DNA from 2 places in the Rhizobium binxianense genome. Region 1 is predicted to be linked to the other one. Evidence: riboswitches for the same ligand, from Rfam matches in the RefSeq annotation. Region 1 holds a riboswitch; the other holds the start of a gene.
The links. Region 1 has a riboswitch for FMN ahead of ribN (riboflavin transporter RibN). Riboswitches for the same ligand answer to the same signal wherever they lie in the genome.

Region 1 (3,202 bases):
TCGTAGAGAACCTTGCCCGTCTTGTCGAAGATGGTGAAGCTGCGCGAGCCGCCCTGGTAGTCGCCTTCATTGGCAATGACGAACCGGTTATCGTCCAGCCACTTCACGGCGTCGGGCTCGCGCGCAACAGCCTTGGATTCGCCTGAGAATTTCAGGGCGCCGTCACGCTTGGTGTCGATGCCGGTAAGATCGACGCTGCCGGCGGAGAAGTGCGTCTTCACTTGAGCCGTGTTGGCGTCGATGATGATGATCTCGTTGTTTTCCTGCAGCGTCAGGGCGATCTCGCTCAGGCCGTTGAAGGCGACGAATTCCGGCTCCGGATCTTCGGGCGCGACGCCGGCAAGGCCGGTCAACGCCACGTGTTTGATCGTGCCGCATTCGACAGTGCCGTTCTTGACCTGGAAGACGACAAGGTCGCCGGCCGGCATTTGCGGGATCTTGCCGTCATTCACCTCTTCGTCGCGCTCGTTTTCGATCGCGATGGCACCGAGCGTCTTGTCCTTGTTGAGGGCGATCGAATCCGGCTGGCCGCCGAGATCGCAGCTGTTTTCGATCTTCTTCGTCGCCACGTCGACGATCGCAAGGCGGCCAGAGGGCTTCGCCTTGCTTTCGGAAGTGTTGACGGCGACCAGCGCCTTGCCGGCGCTCGAGGTGACCGATGTCGGCTCGCCGTCCATCATCAGCGCGCCACCGGCCTTCGGAGCCTTGGCATCGGTAATGTCGATGAAGCCGATCGCGCCGAGCGGGCTGTCGCTATAGATCAGCGTGTTGCCGTCGTCGGTCGCGGTAATGATTTCGGCCGACGTGGCCGAAAGCTTATCCTTGTCACCAGGCAGGTTCTGGGCCACCGGGAAAGAGGCGATTCGGTTGAAGACCGGTTCGGCCGCAGCCGGAAAGGCAACGGATGCGAAAAGCACGGCAGCAAGCGCTGCCTTGCGCGATGAAATTGTCATGAAATCCCCCATGTGTCGAACATTCGAAACATGAGTTTTCTGCGGGAGCGGCGTGACAGAGGCATGACAGATGCGACATTTTGCGCCGGATCAGATCAGGCGGGTTTGCGCTCCCTGCGCATCTCGTTTCGCATGATGAAAAGCGAAGCGGACAGGATGAGCGCCGCTCCCAGCCAGAGGTAACCCGCCGGCGCATAACCGAAGAACAGCCAGCCGGCCAGCACGTTCAGCGGCAGTTTCAGATCGTCGAAAGGCTGGACGTAGGCGGCATCCGCTGCGGCATAGGCAAGCGTCAGAAAATACTGCGCCGCCGCGGTCAGCAGTCCCGCCAGCAGGAACAAGGCAAGGGCTGCGCCCGTCGGCACGGCAAAGCCTGCAGCAAGCGCCAGGCCGCCGTTTATCGGCGTCAGCAGAACGAGCAGCCAGACGGTGATCGTCTCCGGTCGTTCGATGCCCGTCAGGCTCTTGGTGATCAGCGACGAGGCGCCCCACAGCAGCGCCGAGAGCACCGGCAGGAGTGCGGCCCAGCCAAAACTGTCTGACCATGGCTGCAGGATGATCATCGCGCCGCTGAAACCGGCTGCGGTCGCCGCCCAGCGGGCCGGACCGACGCGCTCACCCAGGAAAAGCCGGGCGCCCAGAATGATGAAGAAAGGCGAGGTCATCACCAGTGCGATCGCCTGCCAGATCGGCACCGCGGCAAGACCGGCAACCCACGCCTCGACGCCGAGCGCGGCAAGCACGACGCGCGCGAGGTGGCGCCAGGGATAGTGCGTGCGCATCGCCGCAAGGCCGAGCCGGCGAAGGAACGGCAGCGAAAACAGGAAGGCGAAGCCATATTGCCAGAAGGCGGCCGAGGCCGAGGGGAAGGCAAGCTTCATCGTCAGCCATTGGGTGACGACGTTGAGAAGCGAAAAAGCAATGCCGGCAAGGACCATCCAGAGGGCGCCAACAACGGCGCGGGACGGCTCGGCAGCAAGGGAAGTCTGATTCATGTCTTTCATCCACGACTTAGGGACCAACATAAATCAGGACGCATGAGCTACCGACACGGACGACATGACGAATCCTCGCCCTTCGCACGACCGACTCATTCTCTTCCATCCGGACTTTAACCGTCGGCTCCGGAATCGCACCGGATCTGCTTGACCCCTCCCCCGCTTCGACACGAGAAAAGGCGCTCGCGGGCTTGGGCCGAGACCCTTACCGCCGGTGGGGAGTTTCACCCCGCCCTGAGAACGGGAATCTCGTAGATCAAAGCCGGCGCGGCGGCAAGGCCGGCCAAAGCAAAAAGGTCCGGCAAAGCAAATGGCCCGCCACAAGCAAAAGGGGTTCGGCCAAGCCGAACCCCTCTCAAATCCTGCACAACCGGTCTCGTTTCCGGCTGGCGGATAATCCCAGATCAGCCGTTGACGGCGTCCTTCAGGCCCTTGCCGGGCGTGAACTTCGGCACGTTGCGAGCCGGAATGTCGACTTCAGCGCCCGTCGACGGGTTGCGGCCCTTCGTTGCGGCGCGATGAGAAACGGTGAAGCTGCCGAAACCCGCGAGGCGGATGTCGCCCTTGTTCTTGAGTTCAGCCTGGACAACGTCAAAAACCGCGTCAACAGCGGAAGCCGCGTCAGACTTCGTCAGTCCTGCCTTTTCGGCGACTGCGGACACGAGTTCATTCTTGTTCATGTTTCCACCCCTTTCTAAATGGTATGAAACGACTCAAAAGTAAGCTAGGCGCCGAATAGGTTTCATCAGGCCCGCCGGAAACCCAAAAGCCCTGCAAATCAAGGAAAAGCAAGCGTCTCCATGACGTTTTCACAAAAAAGGCTGGCGTTTTCGCCAGCCTTTTTCCGTGTTTTGCTCCAATGGGGCATAAATGTGGCCGAGGCCATTCAATGCGCTATGGTTGCGCCTGTCTCATCGAGGCCTTCGACCGATGTGATGACGGGCGTTTCCACCGTGCCGTCCCATTCGATCGGCTCCGGCCGCCGGATCAGCGCATGCTTGATCACCTCGCCCATGCGGGATACCGGGATGATCTCCATGTTGTTCTTCACGTTGTCCGGAATCTCCGCCAGGTCCTTGGCGTTTTCCTCCGGAATCAGCACCTTCTTGATGCCGCCGCGAAGCGCTGCAAGCAGCTTTTCCTTGAGACCGCCGATCGGCAGCACACGGCCACGAAGGGTGATTTCACCGGTCATGGCCACGTGCCTGTTCACCGGGATACCGGTCATGATCGAAACGATCGCGGTCGCCA
Region 2 (3,202 bases), 1.2 Mb from region 1:
CGGGGAAAAGCAGTGGCGGGACATGTTCGACCGCTGATGCCCGGCGGGTTACCGCGCCGAAATTATATCAGTCAGTATTTGGTAAGCCGCAGAGACGCGATCCTCGTTGGGATAGTTTTTATTGGCCGAGATGCTTTTCAGCTGGTGTTGCGGTCTGCGATGACGCCGCAGCCTTTGCCTACAACGGCAACGCTCTGCCGGCCTGCTCGCTGACCATGTATTCGGCATACCAGTCCGGCCAGCCTTCGTCATGCTTGCCGCCGTTTCGCTTCTCGTGTTCGCCGTGGGCGATTGCCGCGCGGCGCAGTGCTGACGCAAGCTCGTTTGACGTCGTGAATTTCGTCTCGTCGGCGTCGATGCGTCCGGGTAGTCGTGTGGTGACTTCCTGGAACAGCCAGCCGTTGCCATCCGGATCCTTGAACGAGGCGAAGGAGCGATAGCTGCGGTGCTCGGGATCGCGGCCGGCGACGCGCAGCCGTCCGAAGAGATAGGGTTCGTCTTTGCCGGCATAGACGCCGGCAGCGTCATGGAACACTTCGCTCACTTCGATGCCGCGAGCGATGAGATCGCGGCGGGCTGCCTCGATGTCGGAGACGACCAGGTAGAGCCCTTGGGCGGAGCCCGGTGCCGCCGCGGTGACATTCTTGCCGAAGATGATCGCGCAGCCGGAGCCCGGCGGGGTAAACTGGATCACGCGGAAATCGGCGTCATTGGCAAAGTCGGCGTCGAGCCGCCAGCCCAGGCCGTCATAAAAACGTTTGGCGCGGTCGACGTCGGCAACGGGGATGACGACCACTTCGAGCTTGGTGTCGACGGACCGTGTATTCGGGGTCTGGATGGGGGCTTCACTGCGCATTGCATTGCTCATCTTCAGCTCCTTGAGGTTTGGACGCATTAAGAATGGCGATACATGTCGGCGGTCAGTGGACCACAGCGTGGCAAGGGCGTCGAATCAATTATTCTGTCGGTATTGAGTGGTTTGGCGCATTCCGCTGCAACACTAGGCGTCGCTCGTCTGCCGATCCGACGAGGCGGCGGGATCCGCTCCCGCCGTCTTCGTCTGTCATTCTGCGGCCCGTCGAGCCGGCGCAGGGAAATGAATACCCTTACGCGGCGAGAGCAGCGCGGGTTTTGCCGATCGTCAAAGCCGCCTTTGCAGCCTCGCGCCCTTTCTCGACGAAATGCGCGCGGTAGATCTGTTTGTGGTGTTCGGTTTCCTGATATTGATGCGGCGTCAGCGAAACCGACAGCACTGGTACGCCGGTATCCATGCCGGCGCGCATCAGCCCATCGACGACGGCCTGGGCGACGAATTCATGGCGGTAAATTCCGCCGTCGACGACGAAAGCGGCAGCAACGACGGCACCGTAGCGCCCGGTTGCGGCAAGGTCGCGCGATAGCAGCGGCATTTCGAATGCGCCGGGAACATCGAACACATCGACCTGCTCGGCCGGAATGAGCTGGTAGAAGCCGTCAAGGGCACGGTCGACGATGTCGGCGTGCCAGCTGGCTTTGATAAAGGCATAACGGGTGGGTGTCACGGTAATCTCCTTTGGCGAACAGACACATCACCCAAGGCGATCACGAGCGTCCCCGACAGCCCGCAAGGGCGGCAGGAACGCACGTTCTCTTTCATCCGGACTATGACCGTCGGCTCAGGCATCTCACCTGATCTGCTGACCCTTCCGAAGAAGGCGCTCGCGGGCTCGCAACTGGAATTGCATACCGCCGGTAGGGACTTTCACCCCGCCCTGAGAACGGCGGGGACAATAGGGGGAAGGCGAGGGGCTGGCAATAGGGGAAATGCTTTAGCAGCGACCAGTTGTTTTCCATGCATTTCATTAGCGGCACGGCATCCTCCATGGTTCCTCATCCTGAGGCTCTCTTCGGCATTTGTGCTCCGGGCGCTGGCGAGCGCCCGTCGATCGCGACAGCCGTTCCCTCTTGCTGAGGATGGGCGCGCGCCTACATGCTCGGGTGAGGACATCCACGTCAGGACAACAGGACGGAACAGGATACGGCGTCTTCGCCCGAGGCGGGCAGACGACAGTCACCATGGGAGGGAGTGATGCCAGAAGCTTTCGTCGTTCACCGCGAAGCGCATATCGCAGCACCGCCGGCTGCCGTGTTTGCGCTGATGACCGACCCGGAGAAGATCCTGCGCTGGATGGGAACGGAGGCGCAGGTCGAGCCGCAGCCGGGCGGGCTCTATCTCGTTAACGTCACCGGCGCCCGCTTTGCGCGCGGTTCGTTTCGCGAGGTGGTGCCGGTTCATCGCCTTGCCTACAGCTTCGGCTGGGACGGCAGCGAGGTCGTGCCACCGGGATCCAGCCTGGTCGAGATCGACCTGATCGAGCAGGGGGGCGGAACGCTGCTGCGGCTCACGCATAGCGGCCTGCCGAGCGCCGATCAATGCGCCGGCCATGCGGAAGGCTGGGCCCATTATCTCGGGCGGCTGACCGAGGTCGCCGCCGGGCGTGATCCAGGTCCCGACCCTTTTTACGGTAGGACATGAACGGTTTTCCGCCGTAAGAAGGGTACCCGGAAGCGCTTGCCGGAGGGGGAAAACTGCCGGCCGGCGCTCCGATCGGTCGACCGAAAGCGTTTCTTTTTCTCCCGCAAACATGAACGCGTAGTTCATCTCCAGTTCAATTTGGCGCTCCTAAAGTGATTGCGGCTGGATGAAATGGAGTTTTCGATGAAGGCACTTTCTATCGCGGCTGCCTTGCTCGCTGGCAGCCTCTCGATCGGCACAGCTGAGGCGATGCCGGTTGGGACAATCAAGGTTGAGAGCACTGTCACAAAGGTTGACTACGCCTGCGGTCGCGGCTGGCACCTGACGCGCTGGGGCGAATGCCGGCGAAACTGGCGCCGTCCGCCGCCGGTCGCTTTCTACGGTGGTCCGCCCCGTTGGGGCTGGGAGCGGCGTCACCGGGATTGGGATGGCCCGCGCTGGCGCGATGAGCGGCGCTGGGATCGCGAGCGCCGCTGGCGGGATGACTACTAAGGGCCTCATTCAGAGGCAAGCATGGAGAGGCCGGTGCGATGTTTCGCCCGGCCTTTTCGCATGAAAGCTGGCAATTGTGCACTTCGGTCAGATCTTCCCGTCGATGAGTTCTTCGAGCTCGATTGGATCCTTGACGCCGAATTCATACCATTCGACAAGTTCCTTCGCCTTGCGGCTGCTCTCTTCCGCTGTCAG

Region 2: another riboswitch for FMN. It lies ahead of PO860_RS12295 (6,7-dimethyl-8-ribityllumazine synthase); the one in region 1 lies ahead of ribN (riboflavin transporter RibN).

Annotation. Positions count from the first base shown of each region.
Region 1 covers NZ_CP118713.1:1,242,826-1,246,027, reverse strand. The annotation lists gene PO860_RS06170 (esterase-like activity of phytase family protein) at 1-965, opposite strand, end outside; gene ribN (riboflavin transporter RibN) at 1,049-1,957, opposite strand; FMN riboswitch at 2,042-2,197, opposite strand; gene hupB (DNA-binding protein HupB) at 2,356-2,631, opposite strand; gene lon (endopeptidase La) at 2,838-3,202, opposite strand, start outside.
Region 2 covers NZ_CP118713.1:2,468,131-2,471,332, reverse strand. The annotation lists gene PO860_RS12305 (DUF1194 domain-containing protein) at 1-37, shown strand, start outside; gene PO860_RS12300 (VOC family protein) at 179-868, opposite strand; gene PO860_RS12295 (6,7-dimethyl-8-ribityllumazine synthase) at 1,107-1,541, opposite strand; FMN riboswitch at 1,621-1,763, opposite strand; gene PO860_RS12290 (SRPBCC family protein) at 2,069-2,515, shown strand; gene PO860_RS12285 (GCG_CRPN prefix-to-repeats domain-containing protein) at 2,699-3,007, shown strand; gene PO860_RS12280 (hypothetical protein) at 3,095-3,202, opposite strand, start outside.